3 regions of the Paenibacillus sp. P4_E11 genome follow, and region 3 is predicted to be linked to each of the others. Evidence: predicted binding sites of a transcription regulator. Region 3 holds the regulator's gene; each other region holds the start of a gene.
The links. The regulator Rex, encoded in region 3, represses fermentation and respiration genes when NADH is low (regulators of the CRP and FNR family bind a similar motif). The targets are predictions, from matches to a motif close to TTGTGAAATATTTCACAA.
Positions count from the first base shown of each region.

Region 1 (10,847 bases), on a different contig from region 3:
GGGTCACGGCTTCAAGTTCGCGAGCGCCATCGGCCGCACCCTGTGTGAGTGGATCATGACCGGTACGCTCGATGATGACTTGTCGTTCTTCTCACTTACACGGTTCCGCTAGTCTAATATCGGGATGTCGCTCCCTCTCCGCGGCTTTGCTCGACTTAATAACCCACATAACGGACGCTCGCTCTCCGAAGCCTCGGCCAGTAGCCGGGTCCTTGGTTGTTGAGTTCTGTTAGTGGCCCATAGCGTTGTTTCATCACCTTATTTTGTTCGAATGAGCGAAACTCACAAATTAACACTGTTTGATCATCTTATTTCTCTTGTCCCATTCGATTTCAGCACTTTTCAGCCCAATAGAGTGAAATCACCTTATGAACCTTGCCCTAGCAGTTAAAAGAGGGAACCTCCGGTTCCACCCCAAAAAAAACCGCCCTGGCTAACTACAGCCAGGGCGGTTTTTATCAAATCAATCTTAATAAGCGAGTGAAAACAAGCCGTCAATGTGAGTCAGATAGCGAGCATTACTCGCTTTCTTCATCAACGAGGCTGGTGTACCCTTCAGCTTAATACCGGATTCGCCGATCGTGCCGATGCCGTCTTTGCGGCCCAGACTAGCGAGCGTACCGGAGAATACCGGGTTGAAGCCAACACTTGGGGAGCCTTTGTAAGCAGCCGCGATGTTAGCGCCGACCACTTCACCCATCTGCCAAGCCAATTGTGCGGTTGGCGGATATGGGCGGCCTTCCGGACCGAATACGACGGCACAGTCGCCAGCCAGGTATACGTCTGGGTGGGAGACCGATTGCAGCGCTTCGTTCACAGTTGCGCGTCCACGGTTTACTTCGATGCCACAGTTCGCGACCAAGGAGTTGCCTTGAACGCCACCCGTCCACACCAAGGTGTTCGTATCAATCGTGCGGCCATCCTTCAAGCTGACAGTCGCCCCGTTCACTTCTGTAATCGCAAGTCCGGTGAGGAACTGCACCCCGCGATTCTCGAGGCTAGTTACAGCGCGCTCGATCAGATCAGCGGAGAAGATAGGCAGGATGGTAGGCATTGCTTCAACCAAGTACAGCGAGACTTCAGCGAAATCCACGCCGTTCTCACGGCAAATGCCTGGAAGCTCGTCCGCCAGTTCACCTACAAGCTCGACGCCCGTGAGGCCGCCTCCGCCGATAATGAAGGTCGCATCTGCCTTGTTCTTCGTCTTGCTGTATTCGCTGATGCGTTCCTTCACATGCTTAAACACCCGGTTCGCGTCCACGACCGATTTCAGGGTCAAGCTGTTTTCTTGAAGTCCTGGGATACCGAAGTAGTTCGTCTCACTACCCAGTGCGAGTACGAGTGTATCGTAGCGATAGTAGGTGGTGTCGTCCAAGACGACTTTGCGTGCTTCTACATCGATCGATTGCACTGTGCCGACTTTGATGTTGATTTGCTTGCCCTTCAACAATTTCTCAAGCGGCAGGGCAACAGCCTTCTCAGCCACGTTACCTGCTGCCAGACGATGAAGTTCGGTAATAATCTGATGAGAGCCTACGCGATTCACGATGGTGATGTCTGCTTCCGCCGCCGAAATGTTCGCACGTGCGGAAAGAGCGCTTAATAGGCCGCCATAGCCAGCGCCTAATATAATAATTTGCTTTTTCATGTTCATCCCCCGTTCTTGAATATGAGTGAAACTACTCTTGTTTCTTCCGTTCGCCCAGAATATCCAGGTACGCTTGGCTGAACCGCAACATTTTTTGCAATTCCGGATCTTTCAGCAGCTTCAGCATGCCGAACAGGCCAATCGTAGCATCGCTTTGCTCAGCGCGATCACTCGCCTCAATCGCTGCCGATGCATACCCCTTCACTTTCTCTTCAAGCGGCTTCACGACTTCCTTCAGGCCACCCACCATATCTTGAATCAGAACGCGGTCTGCCGTCACTTTTTGCGCCAAGTCATACGTCTTCGTAAGCAAGGTCATCATCTCGGCCAGCTTCGGCAGTTGCTCCACCAGCACCGTTAACGCTTCTTGCAGCTCTGGCTTTAACAATTGATCCAGCACATCAGGCTTACCAGTTATTGCTGCGACTGAGGTTTCTTGTGCTACATTTTCTACAGTTGATACTGACATTTCTTCATTCCTCCTTAGTGCATAGATGTTGTCTGGTTGCAGCGAACACTTCGTAGTCAAGCATCCATTTAAGATCGCCATGCGTTTTTCGTTGTACTACTATAAGTGAAAAACTTCACATGTTGTCTCAAAACTGCCGTCGACACAATACTCTCATTCTATACCTTAATCTCAAATCTCGCATTCATTTCCGACATTTTCTCCAACGATCATTTTTATCAGCCTGAAAGAATTTATATATCAGCCCATTCGACAAGTTTCAATCCGAGGAAGCAGCACCATTCTCCTTCTTCTCTTCCATGATCTGTGCATCGATATCAATAATATCCTGATTGTCCAGTGCTTCTTCTCCGAAAAAATCGTTCATCTTGGCCTTGGCCTTCTCCTTCACTTGGCTGTCGATACTCATAGCCGTCGCCCCCAATGCCAACCCTAATGCACCCAAATCATCGACGTAACCAACGGCTGGCAATAAATCCGGAACCAAATCGATAGGAAGGATTAAATACCCTAACGCTCCATAAATTTGTATTTTGGCCCGCAAAGGCGTCTTGGGGCTCTCCAAAGCGTAATAGAGCAATAAGCCGCTGTACACCACTTTCATACCGGCCACTTTCGCATATTTCTTGAGCTTGGCCCAGAATCCTTCATCTGTAAAATGCTTCTCATATTTCGACTGTTCCATCGGCACAACCCTCCTAATTATGATGCGTTACTGCATCCTATCCCATTCGCTCAAGGTGAATACTAATTAATACGTACGAATAGGGAGTCAGGGTTCAACAAACGATATAGGAAAGCCCCTAATAAAGGAGGGATTCGAATTGGCCAAACAGCAAGGGCATGCCGCCCAGAACACGCACACCCGCACTTCTGACAAGAAGGGCAAAAAATCCGGTGACAAATAGCCTATAGAGTCGCTTATCACCATTCAGGCCGGCCTCACTTGGTCGGCTTGAATTTGATTTGGCTCAACTCATCCAACATAGCAGGTCGATTAGGGTGTTTCATCTTCAATTGCTGGACAACTTCTCTCGCTTGCTGATCTCCCCCGGCTTTAATCAATTCACGGATAATTTGACATACTTTCTTGTACCCACCCCGGTCGGACGCTTGGAGCGAAGTTGCAGCAATGTGCTGCAGGAACAATTCATACACTTCATTGGGATACTTGGTTATTAAATGCGAGTAATGCTGAGTGACGATGTACAGATGTTTGCCCACATATCTCAGTAACCGCTCGGTCTCACTCTCTTCGATCAGCAATCGGGTATATAGCGATTCTGTGTGCCAACTGTCCCTCTTCTCCAATTCCGACAAAATTCGACTAAACACATCGGGCCATTCTTGTGGAGAATACAACCCCTTCAGTTGCAAATAGTAAGCATATTCGCCACTTAATGCGAACTTCTCCGCTAACACCCGTTGCTGCCCATGTTGGCTAGTTGACTGATACACTTCATAGCGATATTTCTCCCACTTGATCACAAGACCCGGCAATCTTCTCTCGGCGTCGTGCGCTTCTCCCTCTCCTGCCAATCGAAGCGCTTCCTCATACCGCTGCTCCTGAATGGCCTGCTTAATTGCCAACTCGCGAAATTCCGTGTGGTCCAGGTTGGCTAACAAGTAGTCATCGGCCTTCTCCGCCTCATCGTGGAGCTGAATGAGCCGGTAGCGCAGCAAGGCTAACTTCTCTCTAGCATATGACCCATACCGATCCTTGCTGTCGTAGTTCGCCTCTAACTTGGCCGCACATTGCTCCCATTCCTGACGAGCTTCCACATTGTCAGCTAGATGAGCGGCGCTCTCCAGTACCGATAGTTGCCATTCATCCCAACCTTCAAACCCGGCAAATTGAGTTTCTTTCAACAGCATCCGAAACAGCACTCGCTTCTCTTCGGCCGGGATCGTATCCACGACTTGAGCAGTCTGATCGATTAGCCCCAGACACTCCTCAATCATACCGCCCACTATACCGTCCGAATCATCGCACGCGCTAATCAGCTCTATCATCTCATGCAGGACACAAATACTGATATTAACCGTACGCAGAGCACTTCCTTCTTCTTGAGCCTGAACCGCCTTTTCCAGCACCATCTCTGCACCAGTTACCGCACGAGAGACATTCCGGTAGGGAACGAAACCGCCACGTTCTGAGTTCTCCTTCACATACGTCCGGATTAATTTCACGAACAGCTTCAGTTCCTCTTTCCCGTCCGGTTCCGTAAAATGCAAGTCTAACCGCTGTCTAACTTCCTTGAAATCCTGCGCATATTGCAGTAGCAAGTCGACTAGCTGCTGCTTCTCCAGCGTGGCTAATTGATCGGCAAGACTTCCTTTAGCCGTCGTCTGAGAGGATGACTGGGATGATGGCTTACTTGCAGCTAGCCTGGACCTAAGCTCGAGGAGAACCGCAGCCTGATGCTTGCATATCGCCTCCATATCGTAAGGACAATCGCAATCCGAATACACGACCAGACCGTCTGAATTGAGACTAATCTCAACTTCGTACAGGTCACTGCCCTCTACTTCTGCTGCGTACACTCCGCTCTTGATTTCCTCCAGGGCGAGGATATGCCCATTCTTGCGGTACTCTTCGCCTCGCTTGAGCATAATTTCGGAGATGTGATTTTCCAATTGGCTAAGCTTCATGTACATTTTGCTCCTATCATAGAAGTGTGGAATCCTCGTCCGCTGCCCGCGGGATCGTCTAGAATAACCCTTCCTCCGAGGCTTTACGCATGGCGGAAGCACGATTATGTACATTCAGCTTCGAGTAGATGCTCGAAATATAATTCTTCACTGTTCCCTCTGACAGGAACATCCGCTCCGCGATGTGGCGGTTCGCCAGCCCGTCGGAAATATACTGCAGCACCTGCAGCTCGCGATCGGTCAGCCCGTATTCAGCCTCCTTCGCCTGCGGCGGAGACGGCGTTCCTTCCCGCTCCGTCATCGTACGCGAGAACAAGGCACGGGCGACCTCCTGCGTGATCATCGTCTCGCCGCGGTGTACGAGCCGGATCGCGCCGGCCAGATCCAACGGATCAATCGCCTTCAGAATGTAGCCCTCCGCCCCTGCGTTCAAGGCCGATATGACGCATTGCACCTCCTGAAAGGTGGTCAACACGATCACCTTGACCGCTGGCCAACGTTGCTTCATGATCGTGGTCGCCTCTACACCATCCATAATGGGCATGTGGAGATCCATCAGCACTACATCAGGCTGCAGCGTCTCTACTTGCTCGACGGCCACCTTCCCATTCTCAGCCATACCGACGATGTCCAGATCGTCCGCCATGCCTAGGACGATGCCTAAGCTTTTGCGGATCAAATCCTGATCCTCGGTTATGAACACCCTGATCTTCTCCACCTTCATGCCCCCTCTCGTTTCATCTGCATCATGACTTGCTGCATGATCGGCACTGTGCACTCGATGACCGTTCCCCCACTAGGACTGGAACTGATCTGGAGCGTTCCGTTCAGATTCGCCATCCGCTCGGTCATCGTCTGCAATCCGAAACCCATGGTCAGCGCCGCGGCTCCGGTTCCGTTATCTGCAATCCGCAAGTGAATCATCTCTGGCTCGAACGCAAGTTCAATCTTCACACGGGAAGCCCGGCCATGCTTCTTCGCATTCGTCAGAGACTCCTGCAAACAGCGAATGAACGTCAGACGGACCTGCTCCGAAACCGGGTACTCGGCACCGACGGTATCGAGATCGACTTGGGTTCCAGTGTGCAAGGCGAACTCACTCCCGATCTGCTCTAGCGTTGGTGCTAGTGACTGTTTGTCCTTATCCGAAGCGATTTGGTGAATATGTTGCCGCACCTCATCCAATCCGTCCCTCGTCACGTGCAGCAGCTCGCGCAAGTTATTCTTCGCCTCTTGGGGCGATTGATCGATCAAATAATAGACAGCATCCATACCCATGATCGTTGTGGTGAACGTATGCCCGACCGTATCATGCAGATCCCGTGACAAGCGGTTTCTCTCCTCAGCCAAGGTCAGACGCTCGATTTGTTTGGCGTACACCTCCAACGTCTGATTCTGCTCCTGGATGATGCCATACATGCCATTGATTTGTTGATAGGACGTCACCAGCTTCTGGAAGCAGAATCCGATGCCGAATAAAATCGCTAGATTGGCTTCCCCGTCGATGAACGTTCTGCGCGGCATATCCGGTATCCCGCCAGATACTAAGACAGGCAATAGACAGATGGCAACAACCGCCCACAGCGCATGCCAGTTCCTGCACATATAACCTAACGTCAATACAGGAACCTGGAAGAAGGCGAACACGGATTCCTCGACCTCCGGAAGCAAGGTATAGAGTCCACCCGTAATGAGCAGCTCAGCCAAGACTGGGATGTAGCGAGGAACTTGCTTCCAGAGATAGAGGATAACCGGTACACAGCTGGATAGGAGGTATCCGGTTAGACCCAGCCAGAACCACATGCTGCTTGCTCCCACACTATATTGAAGATTGTAGATGCCAAGCACACACCATACCATACGAAAACCGAACACAATGTAGTCGAACCAATGCCGTGGGTGTTGAAGCGAAACCAAGCGAGTCACAGCCTTTTTCCCGTTTTTAGTCAGTATAAGCTATCCCCCTTGTGAAATCTATGTCGGACTGTCGTCTATACGTCTCTATAATGTAGCGAACAAAAGTCATAGGGCATAGTGACTTTCGGCTAATTATAATAGTTCGCTTCTTGTCACTACGTGGGTATGACTTTATTCCGGTACTGTAGAGAAGTAAGTCCAACTCCACTAGTAAAGGTGCCGTGCATGTATGTTTCCTACAATGAAAGATTCGCACAAAACAATCGTATTTACACTGCTCGTTCTGTTCTTAGCTGTCGCCTTCAGTTATATTCCAGGAATCATCGGTTTCGTGTATATGATGACACCGGCGTTAGCCGTGTTAATAATGATGCTCATCGTAACCCGGGACGGATATACGCGGGCTGGTTGGAGGAGGCTTGGCCTTCACAAGCTCGGAATGAAAGGATGGGGGTTCGCGCTACTTGTTCCGATCCTTCCGCTTGCCGCAGGTTTTGGCTTGGTCTGGATAACCGGGTTGTCTTCCTTGGTAATCGGAAGTGACTTCGAAGGATATAGCTGGGGCATCTTCCCACTCCTAATGGTCATTCTTTATGTGAAAACCGTGCTAATGGAATCCATGGGCGAGGAGCTAGGCTGGCGCGGCTATCTGCTGCCCCTCATGCTCGGCTGCATGAGCAAGCGCAAGGCGATGCTGCTCAATGGACTCATTCACGGGGTATGGCATTTCCCGATCATCCTGAATACAACCACCTACCACGATGGTGAGAATCTATGGCTGCTTCTGCCCTTAACCTTGGCCAGCACGATCTTTCTTGCTCCTGTAATCGGCGAGCTACGCCTGCGTACCGGCAGTGTCTGGACCGCATCGATGTTGCACACGACACACAATTTATTCGTGCTGATCTTCACCGCTATTACCATTCAACATGCCGAGGCAGCCACCTATATCGCCGGCGATATGAGCCTCACAATCATACTATTCTACATGTGGTTGACATGGGCTGCTTGGAGGAAGAAGCGCGGGACAAGCAAGGGATTGTCAGCTGATGTTACCAGATGCTAGGATCAGACCATTTGCACCGATACTTGCGGGCATGATATACTGGAGCTAATTTTCAGGAACGGAGGGGTACGTGTGATAGACTTTATCCGAGTTAAGTCTTTGCGCAGCTAATTGAATAGCGCCGAAGCTCTGCCTGTGTGCAGAGGACTCAGATTTGGTCTGTCCATATGAAGGTACCCCAGTAATATTTGGATACGTCGAGGTTCGTTGAGAACGACCCTTGTCGTATTTACCTTTAGAACGGAATACTCATAGCGAATGGAATAGCGCCTAGCCGCGACACGTCGGGCTAGCTGGAGAGAAGTGTCTCTATTGGAGGCATTGTCGTCGTTCATTCGCTGGGAGCGGCCTTTTTCTCCGAGTCCCCTCACGCGTAACTGTGACACAGGCACATCTGCCTGTGTTTTTTTGTTTTACATTAGATGGACCAATGGAGGATGATGAAATATGGAACAACCGCAACAAAAAGCGATTATCGTCGGCGTTCACCTGCAACAGCAGTCCGACTTCGACTATTCCATGCAGGAGCTGCGTAATCTGGCTTCCGCCTGTTACCTCGATGTAGTCGATGAGTTGACGCAGAAAGCAACCCGCGTCAATCCATCCCACTATATCGGAACCGGCAAGATTCAGGAGCTGCGCGCTCTGCTGGAAGGGCACGAGGCACCGATCGTCATCTTCAACGACGAGCTGTCGCCATCGCAGATTCGCAATTTGGAAGCCTCGCTGGAAGTGACGGTCATGGACCGCACACTGCTCATTCTGGATATATTCGCGGAACGCGCTCAGACGCGGGAAGCTCAGCTCCAAGTGGAAGTCGCCCGGCTGCAGTACATGCTGCCCCGGCTGGTCGGGCTGCGCGCTTCGCTCGGCAGACAGGGCGGCGGATCCGGCCTCAAGAATAGGGGTGCCGGCGAGACGAAGCTCGAGCTCGATCGCCGACGCATCGAAGAGCGGATTACAGCGCTGCAGGCGGAGCTGGAGAAGCTCGTAGCCCGACGCCAAGTGCAACGCAAGCAGCGCCGGAAGAATGAGGTGCCCGTCGTCTGTCTCGTCGGGTACACGAATACAGGCAAATCGAGCTTGATGAATGCTCTGATGGAAACGTACGATCCTACGACCACCAAGCAAGTGTTCGCCAAGGATATGCTGTTCGCTACATTGGAAACGTCGGTTCGAAGTATCGAGCTTCCCGACCACAAATCATTCCTGCTCACAGATACGGTCGGCTTCGTCAGCCAGCTCCCTCATCATCTGGTGAAAGCGTTCCGTTCCACGCTGGAAGAAGTCGCCGAAGCCGACTTGCTCGTCCATGTCGTCGACTACGCCCACGCCGATTACGAGAACATGATCGCCGTCACGAACGAGACGCTGAAAGCGCTGGGCGCCCATGACATTCCGACGATATTTGCCTACAATAAGTGCGATCAGACTGAGCATGCATATCCTCGCACGGAAGACAACACTGTGTATATGTCCGTGAAGCAAAGGAGCGGCTTGAACGAGCTTATCGAGCTTATCCGCTCCCGTATATTCCAAGACTACATGGAGTGTGAAATTCTGATTCCGTTCGATCAGGGACGGCTGGTAGCGTACTTCAATGAGCATGCTCATGTGCAGTCCACCAGTTACGAGCCTGAGGGTACGCGGATGCGGTTGGAATGCCGAACAGCGGATTTCGAGCGTTACAAGGATGCGTTCGAAGTCGTCTAGGGTTGGACATTATCACTCGGTACACGTGGAAAGTGAAAAAGAGGACCCTGGCGAGTTTGAGTTCTCGGGTCCTCTTTCACTACTCTCTATAATCCACCACAATGACCTCCAGCGCCCCTGTCTCCGGGTCGATGACGAATCCATGAACAGGGACCGCTTCCGGAAAGAGCGGATGCCTTCGAATCATTCTGACACTGTGCATGACGCCTTCCTCCGGGCGGTCGAACCCTTTTAGGAATTTCTCCATGCGGATGCCGGAATTTTCAAGCGTCTCTATAACCAACGGGTCGATCCCATACTGGGCGAACTTGCTCACCATGCCCATCGCATCTAGCCCGATCATACCGCAGCTGTGATGACCGATCACAATGATCTCTCGCGCGTCCAATTCGTACACGGCTACCAGAATACTGCGCATCGCGCTGCCGAATGGCTGAGTCAATATCCCGCCTGCATTTTTTATAAACTTCGCATCCCCGTTTTTAAATCCCAATGCCCTGGGAAGCAGTTCACTCAGTCGTGTATCCATACAAGTGAGGATCGCAACCTTCTTATCCGGGAACTTATCCGTTAAGTAATCTTCATACCGCTTCTCTTCAACAAATTGTTTATTAAACTCTAATAAGCTCGGGACGATAGACATAGATAACCCCCTCGTTGGATTCTTAACCCAAGTTTATCATCAAATCTGTAGGAATAGCAAAATCCGCCGCCTCCCTTTTTTACACCCTAAATCCGTTTACAGCCTCAAGAAACTACAGTAATCTAGTAATATTGGAAGGCGGCGATTACACTGAATTTCATCCACACATTGCTTCGCCATTTTACTCGTCATAAACTATTGTTCAGCGTCTTCTTGATCAGTATCTTCATAGAAGTCGCCTATGTGGTGGCAGCGCCATTGAGCCTGAAATACTTGGTGGACGAGGCTTTTACGCCTAAGGACTTCCAGGTGTTCGTTATTATATTGTGTATTCTGCTCGGCGGCGGATTCGTCAACATTGTAGCTAGCGCTTGCGGGGACTACTCACTTGGCAAATTGAGCGGTGAGGTCGTTCGGAAGCTGAGAGTCGATCTGTTCGCCCACCTGCAGCTGCAATCGCTTCCGTTCTATCAACAATACAAAGTCGGCGACCTTGTCACTCGCTTCGCAGCGGATATGGCTTCTATGGAGAGAGTCGTTCGCTTTGTGTCACCCTTCTTCCTGAAAGAGACGTTGAGCATTCTGCTTGGGCTCACCATGTTGTTCTCTATCGAATGGAAGCTCACGCTAGCCGTACTAGTCGGCTCCGCGCTGATGTTCGTTGGTCCCCGGCTGTTACAGAATCGCGCGGAAACCGCTAATGTGAATTATAAAGAAGCCCAAGAGCGCTTCTCCAATT
Region 1 covers NZ_JBFUIX010000006.1:90,990-101,836, forward strand. The annotation lists gene solA (N-methyl-L-tryptophan oxidase) at 1-112, shown strand, start outside; gene AC1DWB_RS04560 (NAD(P)/FAD-dependent oxidoreductase) at 470-1,648, opposite strand; gene AC1DWB_RS04565 (DUF1641 domain-containing protein) at 1,680-2,117, opposite strand; gene AC1DWB_RS04570 (YkvA family protein) at 2,377-2,802, opposite strand; gene AC1DWB_RS04575 (SWIM zinc finger family protein) at 3,060-4,769, opposite strand; gene AC1DWB_RS04580 (response regulator) at 4,828-5,487, opposite strand; gene AC1DWB_RS04585 (sensor histidine kinase) at 5,490-6,572, opposite strand; gene AC1DWB_RS04590 (CPBP family glutamic-type intramembrane protease) at 6,916-7,752, shown strand; gene hflX (GTPase HflX) at 8,200-9,465, shown strand; gene AC1DWB_RS04600 (beta-class carbonic anhydrase) at 9,545-10,108, opposite strand; gene AC1DWB_RS04605 (ABC transporter transmembrane domain-containing protein) at 10,322-10,847, shown strand, end outside.
Region 1: AC1DWB_RS04565 (DUF1641 domain-containing protein) is a predicted target of Rex. The motif match lies at 2,221-2,238, and genes of this name have one in related genera.

Region 2 (10,847 bases), on a different contig from region 3:
AACGAGCGGAGAACAGCGAGCAGTCTCATTTCCCGCGATCGCGGTCCGATCAGAAGGACGGGATCTGGAGTGACTACGTCGTCTAAGCTTGTCTTGACTGAGGGCACATGGGTTAACGGCAAATGGAACAAGAACAAGTATGAGGTTGTCCGGCTGCTTGGAGAGGGCGCGAACGGTCAAGTGTATTTGGTGCTCGCAGGCAAGATTTCCTATGCCATGAAGATCGGCTTCGACTCTATAGATTTGCAGATGGAAATCAATGTACTGCGTTCGCTGGCCAAAAGTTTATATAACGGGGAATCTTATTTGCTGGATGCCGACAATGTATCCATATCGGATCGAGACTATCCGTTCTATGTGATGAAATACGTCAAGGGAATTCATCCGCAACTATTTCTTCAGAAGCGCGGGATGGATTGGTTTGGGGTGATCGGGCTTGATCTGCTCCAGAAGTTGGGGAACCTGCATCGCCGCGGATACATATTCGGGGATTTGAAGATGGACAACATCCTGGTTTCGGATTCGGGCAAGCTTGATCTGGTTGATTATGGAGGCGTTACGGCGAAAGGTCGTTCTATCAAGCAGTTTACGGAAGTGTACGACCGAGGCTTCTGGAAGGCAGGCTTGCGGACAGCAGACGAAGCTTACGATTTGTTTTCCTTTGCCGTGATCTGTCTGCATCTTGCCGATTCCCGCAATCGGTTCGCTGATTTCATCAAATCTCTGCCGCAGAATCGCAATCTGGATGATCTGATTGCGCTAACTCGTGAATACGAGCCCTGCAATCGGTTCAAGCCCGTCTTGGTCAAGGCGCTGACCGGCCAGTACAAGTCCTCCCATGAGGCTCAACAAGAATGGCGGGTACTTATGTTGAGGCGCTCACTTCGCACACCGGGTGGGAAGCGGAGCTTCTGGATTCAGGCAGCATTTGCGATATCGCTCCTATTATTCGCATCGAGCTTATACATCTATTTGCAATAAGGGATCATGATCTTACTCACACACGTGCCGGAGGGCCGACGCTATGCAACGTTCGGACACCGAATTCATTCGAACCATCGAGCGGTTTATCCGCGAGCATCACTTATTGAAGCAAGGCGATACGATTGTTGCAGCCGTATCCGGGGGGCCGGATTCTACGGCTCTTCTGCATATTCTCCACCGATTGTCGGAAGAGTGGGGGTGGACAGTCGCGGCAGCCCATCTGAATCATCAGTTTCGCGGGGCGGAATCGGAGCGGGAGGCTGATATGGTGCAAGCATTCGCAGCTAGTCTTGGACTTGCTTGCGTGATCGGTTCCGTTGATGTACCGGACATCATCCGAACGACCGGTATGAATGCGCAGACAGCGGCAAGAGAACAGCGATACGCATTCTTGACCTCAGCGGCAGCTCAGATGAATGCCAATCGACTGGCGATGGCCCATCATGCTGACGATCAATCGGAAACGATGCTGATGCGCATTTTGCGGGGGACAGGTCCTTCCGGATTAACAGGAATTCCTATGCGCCGGCAGTTGGAACATTTGGAACTTGTGCGCCCCTTGCTTCGTATATACAAGACAGAGCTGATACGGTACTGCCAGGATGGTAAGCTTCCTTATGCAGAGGACAGCAGCAACCGCTCACGCAAGTACACCCGCAACCGCCTTCGATTGGATGTGCTGCCGGCTTTATTGCCCTATAACCCACAGCTTCCCGAATCGTTGAATCGGCTAGCGGAAATGATGCAGGAGGAAGATGACTATATAGAAAAGGAAGCACGGCAGGCATGGCGGTCTCTGGTCACCGAGCAAGCAAACGGCTACACCTTCTCCAGAACGGCTTTTCTGGCCTTGCATATCGCTTTACAAAGGCGATTGATTCAACTAATATTGAGCTATGTGTGTGCCGGAGCGGATGCTTCGGATTATAACCGGATCGAACGAATTCGGGAAACCTTAGGTCATGACCGATCGCCTTCTTTAATGATTCATCTTCAAGGAGAAGCGGTTCTGCTTCGGGAGTATGACGTGATTACTGTTGTACGGGATGCACAGCCGGATCGGCTGCTGCAGACAGACACAGACTTGACAGGTACGATAGAGCGCTCAGATCCGTGGAGCGGCGCGGTGATGTGGGGAGGCGCGCTGTATAGCTCGCTACAATCTGTTGAGCGCGTGGTCCCATCCAGACCTACGGCAACACCTGACCAATGTGCAGACAACTCTGAACCTCGGAAGTGTCCCTCCCATCAGGAGGCTTTTTTTGACTTCGATCAAGTGATCTTTCCCTTGACGGTTCGCTGTCGCCGGGATGGAGATCGAATGGAACCGCTCGGTTTAAATGGAACGAAAAAAGTAAAAGATATGTTCATTGATCGAAAAGTGCCATTGCGTATGAGGGATAAGATCCCGGTGGTGGAGGATGCAGCAGGACATATCCTGTGGATTCCTGGTGTGGGCCGATCTCGATATGCGCTTCAAGGGCCGAACACCAAGCAAGTCTTGATCCTGCGTTTTAATCCGTTGGATGAGATGGAGTAGAATGAGCGCAATTATGTTCTCATAGTATAGGGTAAGCACTCATGTCCTTCTTTTATGAAGCAAGGATATGGGTTTAGAATAGGAGGGTCCTGCAGTTGCAGAACGACATACAAGAAATAATGTTCAGCGAGGAAGAAATACAGCGCAAGGTAGCCGAACTGGGCGAGTCGCTTAGTAAGGACTATGAGGGGCGCAACCCTCTGGTAATATGCGTGCTGAAGGGTGCTTTCATCTTTATGGCCGATTTGGTGAAACGGATGAATATCCCCCTGGAGTTGGATTTCATGGCGGTGTCCAGCTACGGACAGTCGACCAAATCATCCGGCGTAGTCAAGATTATTAAAGACCTCGATGTTCCTGTTGAGGGGCGCAACGTGCTGATCGTTGAAGATATTATAGACAGCGGGTTGACACTTAGTTATTTGATCGATGTGCTGGAGCGGCGCAATGCGCGTTCGATTGCAGTCGTTACCCTGTTCGATAAGCCGGCGCGCCGGACGGTTGAACTGGATCCCGATTACAAGGGATTCACGATTCCCGATGCATTCGTGGTCGGGTATGGACTCGATTATGCCGAGAAATACCGGAATTTACCATATATCGGCATATTGAAACCGGAAGTCTATGCAACCTAATGCGGGTGGAAAGCAATGGATACGCTTGTATTGTGATGCATACTCCGGCTGTGGTAAAATAAGTTACGTGTGTCATTGAGAGGAGGTAGGGGATGAATCGGATCATCCGCAACACCGGATTTTATTTACTCATTTTCCTCGTTACCGTAGGAATCGTTCACTTCATCAGCAATCAGAACGATACTAAGCAAACGATCGACTACACCCAGTTCCGTCAGGAGCTGAAGAACAATAATGTCGATGAAGTGACAGTTAAGTTTGATGGTTACACCTATCTGATACGGGGGAAATTGATAAAATCCACTACAGATACAGATAAGCTGCTCTTTGAAACCCACGCTCCTTTCGGTGAACGGGTCATTGAATTATTAGAGCAAAGCAAAGTGAACAAAGAAGTCCATGAAAAAATGGATGGCGATAACGTCTGGATTACGTTCCTGACTTCCATCATTCCGTTTGTCATTATCTTCATCCTGTTTTTCTTCTTATTAAACCAGGCTCAGGGCGGCGGCGGAAAAGTGATGAATTTCGGCAAGAGCCGAGCCCGCTTATACAATGAAGAGAAGAAGAGGGTCACGTTTGACGATGTGGCTGGCGCAGACGAAGAGAAGCAAGAGTTAGTTGAAGTCGTCGAGTTCCTGAAGGATCCACGAAGATTCGCCGCTCTGGGCGCACGGATACCGAAAGGTGTCTTGTTAGTAGGGCCTCCAGGTACAGGTAAGACGTTGTTGGCTCGCGCGGTTGCAGGAGAAGCGGGTGTACCGTTCTTCAGCATAAGCGGTTCCGACTTCGTGGAAATGTTCGTCGGTGTCGGGGCATCCCGTGTCCGCGACCTGTTCGAGAATGCCAAGAAGAATGCACCATGTATTATATTCATCGATGAGATCGATGCCGTCGGTCGCCAACGTGGCGCCGGGTTGGGCGGCGGTCACGATGAACGCGAGCAGACGTTGAACCAATTGCTCGTGGAGATGGATGGGTTCGGCGCGAACGAAGGGATTATTATCGTTGCTGCAACGAACCGTCCTGACATCTTGGATCCTGCGTTGCTCCGTCCAGGCCGGTTCGACCGTCAAATTACGGTTGACCGTCCAGATGTGAAAGGCCGTGAAGCGGTACTGAAAGTACATGCCCGCAACAAGCCGCTCGCCAAGGATGTTAAGCTTGATGTGCTGTCCAGATACACTACCGGGTTCACGGGTGCTGATCTGGAGAACTTGCTCAATGAAGCGGCGCTTATTGCCGCTCGCCGGAGCCGCAAAGATATATCGATGGACGAAATCGAAGAAGCGTTCGACCGTGTAATCGTAGGGACACAGAAGAAGAGCCGTGTCATCAGCGATCGCGAGAAACGTACGATTGCTTACCACGAAGCGGGTCATGCGATTATTGGGTATTACGAGAAGCATGCTGACGTCGTGCACAAGGTTACTATCGTTCCGCGCGGCCGCGCTGGAGGTTATGTTCTCAGCATACCGAAGGACGGTGAAGACCGATTGATGGCTACGAAGTCCGAGTTGTTAGATCGGATTACGGGTCTCCTCGGCGGACGGGTATCCGAAGAAATGTACATCGGCGAGATCGCAACAGGGGCTTATGACGATTTCCGTAAAGCAACTGGCATTGCTCGCAGCATGATTATGGAATACGGGATGAGCGATAAGCTCGGACCGATGCAGTTCGGCCAGACGCAAGGCCAAGTGTTCCTGGGTCGTGACATAGGACATGAACAGAACTACAGTGATACGATTGCTTACGAGATCGACAAGGAAATGCAAGCGATCATTGGCAGATGTTACAGCCGAGCACAAGATATATTAAGACAATACGCCGATCAAGTTCATCTCGTAGCCAACGCTTTGCTGGAGAAGGAAACACTCGACAAAGAGCAGATCGCTCAATTGCTTGAGAACGGCAAGGTGACGGACAAAGCGACCGATGAATGGTCCAGCTTTGACGAGCAACTGAAGGTGAATATCAATACCCAGGACGGAACGGGCGATGCTAACAAGCTTGATTTCGACCGGGATAAGAAAGACAACAAGGACGAATAACACGAATTAGACGAAATCCGGCAATCCTTCGTGGAGATGCCGGATTTTTGTTGTTTGATACAGCCAGATGTACGGAATTGCGGGTTTTTAGTCATTGACAAGTCGGTGACTGGTTGTGTAAATTAGTTGTAAAATGTAACCTTTCTAAAGAGCTGGTACTTTACCGGTTCGCCGTTCATACTAAGCGGTATAGGGCATCATGCAGCTGGTAACGTTTTTAGAATAGAGGAATGCGTGAACTTTTTCACGTACTCGACGAGGGGAAGGGGCCTGACGATGGAAGCACTGGCGTTAGAGCGGAAAGCGGAGCAGAACCGTGAGCTCAAGCAGCGCATTGCAGAATTGAAGAAGGAACGGAACGCGATTATTCTTGCTCACTATTACCAGAGAGACGAAGTGCAAGAGGTAGCGGATTTCCGCGGGGATTCGTTCTTGCTTGCCCAGAAGGCTGCTCAGACCGATGCAGAAGTGATTGTGTTCTGTGGTGTGCACTTCATGGGGGAGAGCGCGAAGATTCTAGCTCCTAACAAGACCGTAATCATTCCAGATGAACGGGCCGGTTGCCCGATGGCGGACATGGTCAATGTAGAAGGGCTCAAGGCCCTGAAGCGCCAGCACCCGAACGCTGCGGTCGTCACATACATTAACTCCTCTGCTGAGATTAAGGCCGAGACTGACATTTGCTGTACTTCGGCTAATGCGGTGAAGGTGATCCAGTCCGTCGATGCGGAGGAAATTATTTGGGTACCAGATAAGAACCTGGGCGATTATGTCTCCAAATACACCGACAAGAAAATGATCATCTGGGAAGGCTACTGCAACACGCATGACATGCTGACCGTCAAGGACGTCATCGAGATGAAGGCTCAGCATCCCGGTGCGCAGTTCGTTGTTCATCCTGAATGTCGGCCAGAAGTTGTAGCGCTTGGTGATTTTGTCGGGAGCACAACCGCGATTATCAAATATTGCAAAGAGTCCGACTGCCAACAATTTATTGTAGGTACAGAGGATGGAACGGGGTATCAACTGCGATTGGACAGTCCGAATAAGACGTTCCACTTCGCCACCAAGTTCCTCGTATGCCCGAATATGAAGGTGAACAACCTGAAGAAGATCGTCCGCTGTATGGAGACGATGCAGCCACAAATCTATGTACCGCCCCATGTGGCCGAACAAGCACGGTTATCCTTAGAGCGCATGTTACAAGTTAAGTAGCATGCGCTACTCTCTTGCCCATCGAAGGTGAATGGTATGATACCACGGTATTTGGTTGATTTTGAACTGGACAAGCTGCCACATGTGCAGACCGACGTGATCGTCATCGGAGCAGGCATAGCGGGCTTATTCACCGCTATTCGTGCTAGCGAGACGGACCAGGTTATTATGATCACGAAGAAGTCGTTGCTCGACAGCAACACCCGATATGCACAAGGCGGTATAGCAGCAGTCATCTCGGACGAGGACTCACCGGAGTATCATCGACAGGACACGTTGATCGCAGGTGCAGGCCTTTGCGATAATGAGGCCGTAGATGTTCTCGTACACGAGGGCCCGGAGGGTGTCAAGGATTTGATCCGCATGGGCACTCAATTCGATCTGGAGAATGGAGAATTCGCCTTAACGAAGGAAGGCGCGCACAGCCAGCGCCGCATACTACATGCCCAAGGGGACGCCACCGGCGCCGAGATCGTTCGGGCTTTGTCCGAGAAGACGAAGCAGAGTGAGAAGATTCAAGTCTGGGACGATCACTATGTGATCGACCTCATTACATATAACAATGAGTGCAAGGGTGTGCTCGTGCAGAAGCCGGATGGTCATCGCGTATTTGTGCAGGCTAAGGCTATCATTCTATGTTCAGGTGGAACCGGGCAATTGTATAGGTACACGACGAATCCGGAAATCGCAACAGGCGACGGGATTGCGATGGCTTACCGGGCGGGTGCGATCATTCGTGACATGGAGTTCATCCAGTTCCATCCTACATCGCTATGTTATCCAGGTGCGCCTCGCTTCTTGATTTCGGAAGCGTTGCGAGGCGAAGGGGCGGTATTGCGCAATATCAGAGGCGAACGGTTTATGGAGAATGTGCATCCGATGCTGGAGTTGGCACCACGGGATATCGTTGCACGGGCTATCGTTCAAGAAATGGAGAATACGAAGTCCACTTTCGTATATATTGATATTACGCATGAATCGGTCGAGAGGGTCAAACACAGGTTTCCTAACATCTATGAGTTCTGTTTGACGTACGGACTTGATCTGACCTCGGATTGGATCCCAGTTGCTCCAGCGGCTCATTATATGATGGGTGGGATTCGAACCGATCTGAACGGGCAAACTTCCATTAAGCGGCTGTATGCTTGCGGGGAAGTATCTTCAACGGGTGTACATGGAGCTAACCGTCTGGCGAGCAATTCCTTGTCGGAAGCGATCGTGTTCGGTCGGCGTATTATCGAACATATTCGAGGGTTAGGTGAACAAGATACGACGATTGATTTCACGGAACACAGCCACCGATCGGAAGGGCCGATGCAGGCCATTGTGGAGAAGCGGTTGAAGTTGCAGAAGATTATGCTCCGCTACACAGGGTTGGTTCGCAATGCGAAGGGGCTTGAGAAAGGGTTGGAAGAGCTCAAGCGGCAATTGTCTGTCTTCGAGTCGTGCCTCACGAAGCGGGAAGAGATTGAATTCGCCAACTTGCTTACATGCGCCCTGTTGACCACGCAATCAGCATTGAATCGGGAGGAAAGCCGGGGTGGGCATTCCCGAGAGGATTTCCCCGAGAAAGACGACCTGATCTGGAGAAAACATATCTTGATGCAGCGAGATAAAGGATTTACGGAGGAACGTATACATGACTAAAGAAATCATGCTCAATATGGAACTTTTATCGAGAAATATACGTCTATGGTTAGAAGAAGACATCGGGACCGGTGATATTACAGCTACGACCATACCTTTAGACCGCCGGTCTAAAGGTATTATTCATGTGAAGGAATCCGGCATCGTTGCAGGTCTTCCTATAGCAGCCAAAGTGTTCGAGATCGTTGACCCGGAATTGGTGTTCACTCCGTTAGCGGAAGAAGGTTCGTTCGTTCCGAAAGGGACCGTACTGGCAGAAGTCAGCGGACTGACCCGCAGTATTCTGCTTGGCGAGCGTATCGCACTGAATTTGCTGCAACGCCTCTCCGGCATCGCGACACGAACGAACCAATTCGTGCAGGCGCTAAGCGATCTGCCGGTCCGTTTGGTCGATACGCGCAAGACGACGCCAGGGCACCGTATGTTAGAGAAATACGCCGTAAGGATTGGCGGAGGCCACAACCATCGCTTCGGTCTGTACGACGCCGTCATGATCAAGGACAATCATATTAAAGGTGCAGGTGGTATTGAACAAGCTGTACGCGCAGCGCGAGCTAACATTCCGCACACCATGAAGATCGAAGTGGAAGTGGAATCATTCGAGCAATTGGAGCAGGCTCTTGCATCAGGTGCTGACATCATCATGCTGGATAACATGGACAATGCCCGGATGACGGAGGCGGTGAAGCGGATTCGAGGAGCGGCTCCCCACGTTATCATTGAGGCGTCTGGCTCGGTCACGCTAGAGACGGTGCAAGGGATTGCGCGCACTGGAGTGGACGTCATTTCCGTCGGTCGCCTCACCTATTCGGTTCAAGCGCTGGACATTAGCTTGGATCTGGATGCCAAGAAGGAGAGCGGCGCATGATTTTGGTCGTCGATGTAGGGAATACCAATATTGTACTCGGTCTATATGAAGGGAAGCAGTTGCTCCACCATTGGCGACTTAGCACGGATCGGTCTGCAACGGTCGATGAATACGGCTTGAAGATCTACAATCTGTTCCAGTATGCCGGTATTACGGCGAAACAGATTGAAGGCGTGATGATCTCCTCGGTCGTTCCTCCGATGATCCACATTCTGGAGAAGATGTGCACACAGTATTTGCACCGCAAGGCGATGTTTGTTGGCCCGGGTATCAAGACCGGCTTGAACATTCGCTATGAGAATCCGCGCGAGGTTGGAGCGGATCGTATCGTGAACGCAGTAGCCGCTATCGAGCTGTATGGCCCTCCGCTCATCGTCGTTGATTTCGGAACGGCTACTACATTCTGCTTCATTGATGATAAAGCACAATATATAGGCGGAGCGATTGCGCCTGGCATCCATATTTCCACAGAGGCACTATACCAGAGAGCTGCGAAGCTGCCGCGAATCGAGCTGGTGAAACCCAAGAGTACGGTAGGTCGTACTACTGTTACGTCCATGCAGGCTGGCATCATATTCGGCTTCGCCGGGCAAGTGGACGGCATTGTACAGCGGATGGAAGAAGAATTCGAGACGAAAGCAACAGTAGTTGCGACGGGAGGATTGGCCGAGCTGATCTCCGGTGAGTCCCGTACGATACAGATCGTGAATCCGTTGTTGACCTTGCAAGGGCTACAGCTGATTTACGAACGAAACAGCTAGAGTGGAGGACGAATATGCAGCAAGATTATTTAATACGCGCCACAGCGCTGGATGGCAAGATTAGAGCGTTCGCTGCGAATACAACGGGAATTGTGGAGGAACTTCGCTCCAGGCACCATACAAGTCCGGTAGCTACAGCAGCACTGGGCCGAACGCTGACGGCAGGGGCCATGATGGGGGCGATGCTGAAGGGTGAAGAGAAGCTCACGGTTCAAGTCAAGGGCGACGGCCCTATTGGGCAAGTGGTGGTCGATGCGAATGCACATGGAGATCTTCGCGGGTATGTCGATGATCCCGAAGTGGACCTTCCGCTCAACGCGGTAGGCAAGCTGGATGTCGCCGGGGCGGTCGGTACGGAAGGGTTTATTTATATTATCAAAGATTTGGGATTGAAGGAGCCCTATCGCGGCAGCACGCCTATCGTATCGGGTGAACTTGGAGAAGACTTCACTTATTATTTTGCCAAGTCCGAACAGACCCCTTCCGCAGTAGCATTGGGCGTCCTTGTAGACACAGATCGGACTGTTAAAGCAGCTGGAGGGTTCATCCTTCAAGTAATGCCAGGAATGACCGATGAAGAGGTAGAGGAGCTAGATAAACGACTCGCGAAGCTCCCGCCTATATCGTCCATGCTGGATGAGGGCAAGTCGTTGGAGCATATATTGGGTGAACTGGTGGAAGGTGTAGAAATTAGGGAACGGATGGACCTCCGATTCAAGTGCAAATGTTCCCAGCAACGTGTTGAACAGACACTGATCAGCTTAGGCCGTCAAGAGCTCGAGGGAATGATTGAAGAGCAGGGGCAAGCTGAGATTGTATGCCATTTCTGTAATGAGACCTATACGTTCGACGATAAAGAGCTACAGGCTTTAGTTGACCGGACATTTTAGAGTACCGGGATAAGGATAGAGGAGAAAACAAGATGAGGAGTGTTAGGCTGCTTTGGGGCGCAATTGGACTGCTGCTAGTCTGTGTATTGGCCTTGACGATCTTGCTGACCGACGCGAAACGCGCGACAACAGGATCACCGCATCCGTCGGTACCTCCCGACAAGGAGGCAACCGACCAGAAGGTTGTTGCGATTGTAGGCGGGAAGACGATCCGGTACGGTGAGCTAATGACCCGGCTGGCGGACAAACATGG
Region 2 covers NZ_JBFUIX010000031.1:42,963-53,809, forward strand. The annotation lists gene AC1DWB_RS14170 (vWA domain-containing protein) at 1-86, shown strand, start outside; gene AC1DWB_RS14175 (protein kinase domain-containing protein) at 70-981, shown strand; gene tilS (tRNA lysidine(34) synthetase TilS) at 1,025-2,524, shown strand; gene hpt (hypoxanthine phosphoribosyltransferase) at 2,620-3,159, shown strand; gene ftsH (ATP-dependent zinc metalloprotease FtsH) at 3,252-5,213, shown strand; gene nadA (quinolinate synthase NadA) at 5,490-6,428, shown strand; gene nadB (L-aspartate oxidase) at 6,465-8,075, shown strand; gene nadC (carboxylating nicotinate-nucleotide diphosphorylase) at 8,068-8,943, shown strand; gene AC1DWB_RS14210 (type III pantothenate kinase) at 8,940-9,704, shown strand; gene hslO (Hsp33 family molecular chaperone HslO) at 9,719-10,594, shown strand; gene AC1DWB_RS14220 (peptidylprolyl isomerase) at 10,627-10,847, shown strand, end outside.
Region 2: nadA (quinolinate synthase NadA) is a predicted target of Rex. The motif match lies at 5,446-5,463, and genes of this name have one in related genera.

Region 3 (8,310 bases):
ATCACGTTGGGCGGCACGGTGCGGGCTAATACGTCGAAAGGTTCGATAGAAGGTACGGCAATGGCGATTGATGAATTAGGGGCTTTACAGATACAAAAGGCTGATGGTGAGACGGTCAAGCTGTATTCAGCTGATATCCAGCAAGGGTAAGACTTGTATGTTTTTGTGAAAATTTCGTGAAAATTGCGGAAAAGTTTGCTATACTGATCGTATAGAGGCGGTATTCGCTACGCGGAACTGCACTCTCATGCAACAGCTGCAAGTTTTAAACCGCAATAGGCCATAATGATGGCATGTGTAAGCCGTACTACATTTCTGCTCTGAGCCGAAGGGACCGAGACGGAAAACAATCGCAAGATTGATTCCTGTTAATTGGAAGCCTCTTTAGCGTCTAAGCTGAAGAGGTTTTTTTGACTCTTAAGGTAATTTGGCAAGGAGCCATCTCGAAGGAAGCGGGTGGACCCTGTGGAAGCGAAGAAAATGAGCACGACCCGAATGCGCAAGATGAAGCTGGACGGCATTCCAATCTCTATGATTACCGCATACGATTACCCTTCAGCCCGTTTGGCAGAAGAAGCTGGCATCGACGTCATCCTAGTGGGCGATTCTCTCGGTAATGTCGTGCTCGGTTATGAGTCAACGCTGCCGGTTACGCTGGACGACATGATCTACCATACGAAGGCTGTGACGAGAGCCGTAAGAAACCCGCTGGTCGTTACGGATTTACCGTTCTTGACTTACCATGGCACGATCGACCATACGCTCACGCAAGTCGGGCGGATTATGCGCGAAGGATTAGGCCAAGCCGTGAAGATGGAAGGCGGCACCGAGATCGCCCAGACCGTTGATGCGATTGTGAAAGCTGGCGTACCTGTAATGGGGCATATCGGGTTAACTCCACAGTCCGTATTCCAGATCGGCGGGTACAAGGTGCAAGGCAAGACATCAGCCCAAGCACAGAAATTACTCGATGACGCCTTGGCACTGGAGCAGGCAGGTGCATTTGCGATCGTACTGGAACTCGTCACGGACGAATTGTCCGAACTTATCACAAGCAAATTAACAATTCCGACGATCGGAATTGGTGCAGGCAAGCATTGCGACGGTCAAGTGCTTGTGTACCACGATGTGCTCCAATATACAGCTGATCCAATTCCCAAAAAGTTCGTAAAAGCTTACGCCAACGTTGGAGATCATATACGAGATGGCATCGCCCGGTATGTACAGGATGTGAAGACGCGTACTTTCCCAGCAGAAGAACACTCATTTCACACAAATGTCGAGCTGGACGGTTTGTACGGAGGCGACAGTAACAAGGGAGAATCGTCATGAACATTTACACCACGATATCGGAGCTTAGACAAGCAATAACCCATACGAAACGCGACAAGCGTATGACGGATCCATCTCGTGAACCTATTGTTGGATTCATGCCGACGTTAGGGTACATGCATAAAGGTCATGTCAGTTTAATTGAGAAGGCTCGTCAGGAATGCGACATCGTAGTAGTCAGCATCTTCGTCAATCCTTTGCAATTCGGAGCCAATGAAGATTTTGACAAGTATCCGCGGGATAACGAAAGGGATTGCCGTCTTGCTGGAGAAGCTGGCGCTGACTTCGTCTTTATTCCATCAGTAGCCGAGATGTACCCACAGCCGACAAGGACCAAGGTGATCGTATCCGAGCTAACTGCTGTAATGTGCGGTGCTTCCAGACCTGGACACTTCGATGGAGTAGCTACCGTTGTGACGAAGCTGTTCCAGATTGTTCAGCCGGACCGAGCTTATTTCGGGCAAAAGGATGCGCAGCAAATAGCCGTCATCGAGCAGATGGTACAAGATTTGAATATGCCGGTCCACATCGTGCCATGTCCTACATTACGTGAAGACGACGGCTTGGCCATGAGCTCGCGCAACGTTTATTTGTCTGCTGAGGAGCGTAAGCAAGCTCTTGTACTGTCGCAATCGCTCCAATTAGCCGAATTTCTTGTTGCGGATGAACAGCTCACACCCGAGCAGCTAAGAGACCGTATCGTAGCACACATCCAATCGTCTCCGCTCGCTGAGATCGATTATGTGGACATTAGAACTTATCCATCGCTGCAGCCCATTGACACTTTTTTCCCCGATGAACCTGTAGTGATTGCGCTTGCGGTTAAGTTTGGGCGAACCCGGCTCATTGACAATACGATTTTACACAGGAGGTGACTTGCGATGTTCCGAACGATGATGAAATCCAAAATCCATCGGGCGACCGTCACGGAAGCCAACTTGAATTACATCGGAAGCATTACGATTGATGAAGATTTGATGGATTTGGTCGATATTTTGGCTAATGAAAAAGTTCAAATCGTGGATAATAACAATGGAGCGAGGCTTGAAACATACGTCATTCCGGGACCGCGTGGCTCAGGCGTCATCTGCTTGAATGGGGCAGCGGCGAGATTGGTACAACCTGGAGATACGGTCATCATCATGGCTTATGCGCTAATGAGTAATGAAGAGGCGAAGCTGAATCAACCGAAGGTAGCTATTATGGGACCGGACAATCAAGTGATCAGTACCATGAACACGGAGACCCACTCCACAATCCTGTAATACATGTGTGTAACCCAAGTTAGAAGAAAGTTGCTACAACCTTCAGCCTAAGGTGGGATGTCATGATAAAGCAGCTGTTCGAGACGATGAACGACGTTCTGGACGAGATTGAGAAGGATTATCCGACGGCCGCGCCCGCGCGTAAGCACGAACTGAACCAAAAGCTCAGTGCGCTCAAGGGGATGAGTGACCATTTGGTCGAAGAATGGCTCAGGTTCGAAGAGAAGCTGGGGAAATTCTTCCAGACTAACATGAAGCAAGTGCCAGATTACGCACATCCCGAGCTTCCTACAGGATCAGCAGAACCTGGGTATCAATCCGAATCGTTCAGCAAGGGGCAGGGCTACTTCGAACTGTTGATGTTTGACAATGCCATTCGGGCGTTCGAGCAGGTGGTAAGACAATATCCAGATTTTATGCTGGGGCGGCTGTACTTAGCGATGGGGCATATGCGCAATGGCGATGAGATGGAAGCTTACCGACATTTTAAATTTATTATTTCCTTAACCGACCATGCTTCAATGAAAGCTATCTCCTACAATGCCATGGGCTGTATTCAAGCCAAGAATGACAACATGGAACAAGCGCAGCAATTTTTCAAACTGGCACATATGACCGATCCGTCTTGCGTACAACCTGTGCTCAACATGGAGGTTTGTGCCAAGCAAGCCGGCATGCAAGATCCACAGTATGGATTCCTGCACTAACCAATCAAGACGATGCCCCGGAAAAACTTTACCTTTCCTTCCGGGGTATCGTTTTGGTATGCTTAGTAGGTGAATGTGCAGAAAGGGTTGAAAGCGCCTGATGAAATTTACTGTAATCGATTTTGAAACCACAGGAGACCAACCTTCGGATGATATCATACAGGTTGGTCTTGTTGTTATAGAGCAAGGCCGTATTACGCAGTCGTTCTCCTCTTTTGTAAAACCTAATAAAGCGATTCCTGAATTTATCGTTCAATTGACGGGAATTACCGACGAGCTTGTGTCAGACGCACCTGAGTTAGCAGATGTCGTTTCACAGATGCTCCCCTTTTTTGAAGATACTATACTTGTGGCGCATCACGCTGCATTTGATCTGGCCTTCCTTCAGCGTGCCTTCGAACAGTGCGGTTATAACGCTTTCGATGGTCGAGTGTTGGATACGCTTGCTTTCTTGCGCATCTTGTTTCCGGGTCTTCCGACATTACAATTGTCCATGGTCAGCAACCATTTCGGTATCGTTCATGACCAGCCCCATCGGGCAGATTCTGACGCAGAAGCGACAGGAATGATCTGGCTGAAGTGTCTGGAACGGATTGAAAGTCTCCCCTTAATCACCCTGCAGAGAATATCACAGATGTATGAAGCTGAGTTCACAGACTTTGCTTGGTTCATCCATGAGGTCAGGTTGTGGAAAGAAACACAAACCGTATTGGACCCTGATACGGCTACCTATTTCCGTCAATTCGCGTTAAATGTAGACAACTGGGACGAGGAGAAGCCGGCACGTGAGGAAGGAGCTCTGGCATTTCCGGCGGATCAGACGTTTGAAGCGTTCTATGATACGATTCAGCTCAATCTGCAGGAACGGTTTGCGCATTACGAAGAAAGACCGGCTCAACGTCAAATGATCGAGGAAGTCCAGGCTTCACTCGCAAGCGACCGCCATCTTATCATTGAAGCGGGAACCGGAACTGGCAAGTCACTCGGGTATTTGATTCCATCCTTGTATCACGGAATACGTGAAGACAAGAAGATGATCGTCAGCACGCATACGATCAACTTGCAGGAACAGCTTCGTCAGCGCGACATTCCGTTACTGCAGGATATTGTGCCTGTATCGTTTCGGGCTTCTATTCTGAAGGGGCGAAGCCGATACTTGTGCTTGCGTAAGTTCGAGCAGAAGCTTCAGCAGAGCGATTTTACTTTTGATCGAGACGATCGGCTAACCGCTGCCCAAATGATCGTATGGCTGACGGAAACGAAGCATGGTGATGAGGAGGAGCTTTATTTCGGCAATCGTGGAATCGACTTCTGGCATACGGTATCGAGCGACACGGATTCCTGCTTGAATCGTGCCTGTCCCTGGTTTAAGAAATGCTTCTTCCATCGAGCACGTCATGAGGCGACGATTGCCGATGTGGTCATCACGAACCATTCTCTGCTGTTCACGGATATACAGGCAGAGAATCGTTTATTGCCAAGCTACAAGCATCTCGTCGTCGATGAGGCCCATCATTTCGAAGAAGTCGCTTCCAAGCTACTAGGCTCGGAACTGAACTATAATAGCTTGCTTAACGCCTTGCAGCGATTGTATAAAGATGCGAGAAGCGGTCAATTACCTGCTCTATATGCGAGAATATCGCAGGAACCTGATGCTTCGTCTGAGTGGCTGACATGGATCGATAGCGTGTACCCGAGAATGGTGAAAGTCAAGGAAGAGTGGGATCAACTGACGGAACTCTTGTTCCAGCTTGTATCGGAACAGAGCGATCCGCTATCCGGAGAGGGTGGACAATTTCTTCGCAGGATGAAGCCAGACCAGCTTCCAGGTCAATGGAAGTCATTGCTCACGATCGAGGAGAACATCTTCTTGGAGCTGACAGAGATTACGAAGAAGCTGGACCGACTCGGGACGGAGATGAAGGACAAATCCGATGAGTATTCGACCAGCAGTCTGCTTACCGATATGGCGGGTAATGTCAAACAGCTTAGTCGCTGTCGGGATACATTACGCTTCTTCATGAAGATGGCCAACGAGAACTATGTTTATTGGCTCGAGGCTACGCCGTATTTCCGCAGCAAATCGATTCAATTGATGTATGCACCGTTCGATGTAAGCGACCTGCTTAAAGGCTACTTCTTCGATGTGAAGGACAGCGTAGTATTGACTTCTGCGACGCTTTCGGTCAATAAGTCGTTTCAATACAGCAGCAGTCAGCTCGGACTGAAGTCGTTCCATGATACACCTAAGTTGAAGACCGTTCAGCTGCCATCTCCGTTCGAGTACCGGAAGCAAGCTCTCGTCTTAATCCCACGTGATTTTCCAAGCATCAAAGGTCCGTCCGGCGAATCTGCGTTCATTACTGCTCTGGTTCAATCGTTGTGTGACGTGGCAATCGAGATGAGAGGCAGAATGCTCGTCCTGTTCACGTCCTATCGGATGTTGAAGCTGGTGCATCAAGAATTGAAGGAACAGCTGAAGCCGCAAGGCATTCATGTATTGGGACAAGGCATTGACAGCAGCAACCGAACGAAGTTAACCCGCTTGTTCCAAGATCACGCCAGTTGCGTGTTGTTAGGTACAAGCAGCTTCTGGGAAGGCGTCGACATCCCTGGTGATGCGCTCAGCTGTCTCGCGATCGTGAGGTTGCCTTTCCAGCCTCCGAATCACCCAATGGCGGAAGCGAAGAGCGATCACATCAAGAAACAGCGCCAGAACCCATTCACAGCGCTCTCGGTGCCTCAAGCTGTCATTAGGTTCAAACAAGGCTTCGGGCGCTTGGTACGCCGTTCTACGGATCGTGGGGTGGTCATTCTGTACGATACGCGCGTACTGGAAACCACTTATGGACGAAATTTTTTGTACTCGCTGCCGGGACCGAAGATCGAGCATATGAGCTTAACTCAGCTCGTTCCAAGAATTCATAGCTGGATGGGAGAACAAACTAGTGAAAACGCCTAAAATATCTGAAGCGGTTGTACGACGGTTGCCCGTATACCTTCGCTTCCTCAATGAATTGAACAAAAGCAATATTCATATGGTATCTTCGCAGGAGTTGGGTCAGAAGCTGAACGCCAATCCAGCGCAAATCCGCAAAGACTTGGCGTACTTCGGGGAGTTCGGCAAAAAAGGGATCGGCTACGATGTTCCTTATCTGATCGAGAAGATCCGGCAGATCCTCAAGCTGGATCAACTCATTCCTGTCGTACTGATTGGTGCTGGGAACCTGGGTCGAGCGCTTTGTAATTATAACGCCTACCTGCAGGATAATATGAAGATTATGGCTGTATTCGATGCTTCCCCTGTGCGCGTAGGCGAGCAGATTAACAACCTGCGTGTTGAACCGATGGGGGAGTTGAAGAAAACGATTGAGCAGCATAAAGTCCGCATTGGTATTATTACCGTCCCGGCACCTGAGGCGCAGATCGTCGCGAATCAGCTCGTGGACTCAGGCATCGAAGCGATTCTGAACTTTGCACCGGTCATCATCAAGGTACCGGATACGATCCGCGTGCATCATGCAGATTTTACAACGGAGCTGCAGAGTTTGGCTTATTATCTGGAGACAAAGTCGGCGGGGGATTCATCTGTGCAATAGCTTGAACCTAAGAGGTCACCTAACGCAATAGGCGGTAGGTGACCTTTTTGGGTTCGCTCGAAGTCCGATTGAAGCAAAAACGGCCGTTCCAAGTGAAAAAGGACCCTTCTGCTCAAACATCTTGTTTGAACCTCCCTTGATTGTATAAGGGATTCAGCGGTGGGGGGTTCAAGCCAAAACTCGCCGGGGTCCTCTTTTTCACTTTCCACTCCTGTAATCACGAAGACTCGAAAGCCTCAAAATCGGCCTTACAGCACCGTCTGCGGGCGAAACTCAAGTTGCAAGACGATTATTCGTCTTACAGCACCGTCGACGGYCGAAACAGCAAGACGATTTTTTCGTCTTAGAGCCCCGGTTGCAGGTGAAACATGAGCTGAAAGACGATTTTTTCGTCTTTCAGCTTCATTGGCTGGTGAAACTTGAGCTGCAAGTCGCTATAATTCGACCCGTCAGACTGGATGCGGAGTGGACGAACTGCATAACTGTCTACTGAAAAGTAGAACAAGAGAGGGCAGGTAGAGGGAGTGAAGAAGCGTCAGCGGTCGCCTTTGTACTTGAATGCTTACCACTAAAATTTTAAATCAAAGCGTTCAAGTACAACAGCGATCGTAACCCCCTCTACCTTCCCTCCCCTGCGCGAAACTAAACTCATTCGCCAAGGACCTTTGAAGTAATTTTGCACAAAAAAAAGACAGAACCAAGTTCCGTCGTTTCAGCTGCTATTAATCTAGAACAGATCGAACAATACTTTGTATATGAGGAAGCTGATGGCAATGCTGATTGGAATCGTTATGACCCAAGTCATAATCATCCGGGTAACCGTACCCCACTTCACATCCTTAAATCGGATTACACTGCCAGTCCCGATAATCGAGGATGTAATGACGTGTGTCGTGGACAAAGGTAAACCCATATGAGTGGACGTCTGGATAACGATCGAGGATGCTAAGTCCGAAGCAAAGCCATTAGCAGGTTCAATCTTCATGATCTTCTTGCTGACGGTCTTGATAATGCGCCAACCGCCGATCGAAGTCCCTAGTCCCATTGCAGTTGCTGCGGACAGCTTCACCCAGAGTGGGACATCTAGCGAAGTCTGATAACCACCTGCCACAAGTGCGAACACGATAATACCCATGGCTTTTTGGGCATCGTTGCCGCCGTGGGAGAATGAAAGTAAGCCTGCCGAGAAAATCTGGAACGTCTTGAATCCCCGATTCAGTTTGGAACGTGAACGATTTCCGAATGCGAGAATCGAAAATTTGAGTATCGTCATCACTATGTAACCGACACCGAAGGCGATAATGGGTGACAAGACGAGGATTTTCACGATTTGCAGAAAGCCGCCCCAGTTCAGTGCACCTGAACCCGCTCCGGCCAGAACAGCCCCTGCCAAAGCACCGATTAATG
Region 3 covers NZ_JBFUIX010000135.1:504-8,813, reverse strand. The annotation lists gene AC1DWB_RS28890 (biotin--[acetyl-CoA-carboxylase] ligase) at 1-150, shown strand, start outside; gene panB (3-methyl-2-oxobutanoate hydroxymethyltransferase) at 481-1,332, shown strand; gene panC (pantoate--beta-alanine ligase) at 1,329-2,207, shown strand; gene panD (aspartate 1-decarboxylase) at 2,214-2,597, shown strand; gene AC1DWB_RS28870 (tetratricopeptide repeat protein) at 2,660-3,304, shown strand; gene dinG (ATP-dependent DNA helicase DinG) at 3,405-6,266, shown strand; gene AC1DWB_RS28860 (redox-sensing transcriptional repressor Rex) at 6,253-6,903, shown strand; gene AC1DWB_RS28855 (inorganic phosphate transporter) at 7,631-8,310, opposite strand, start outside.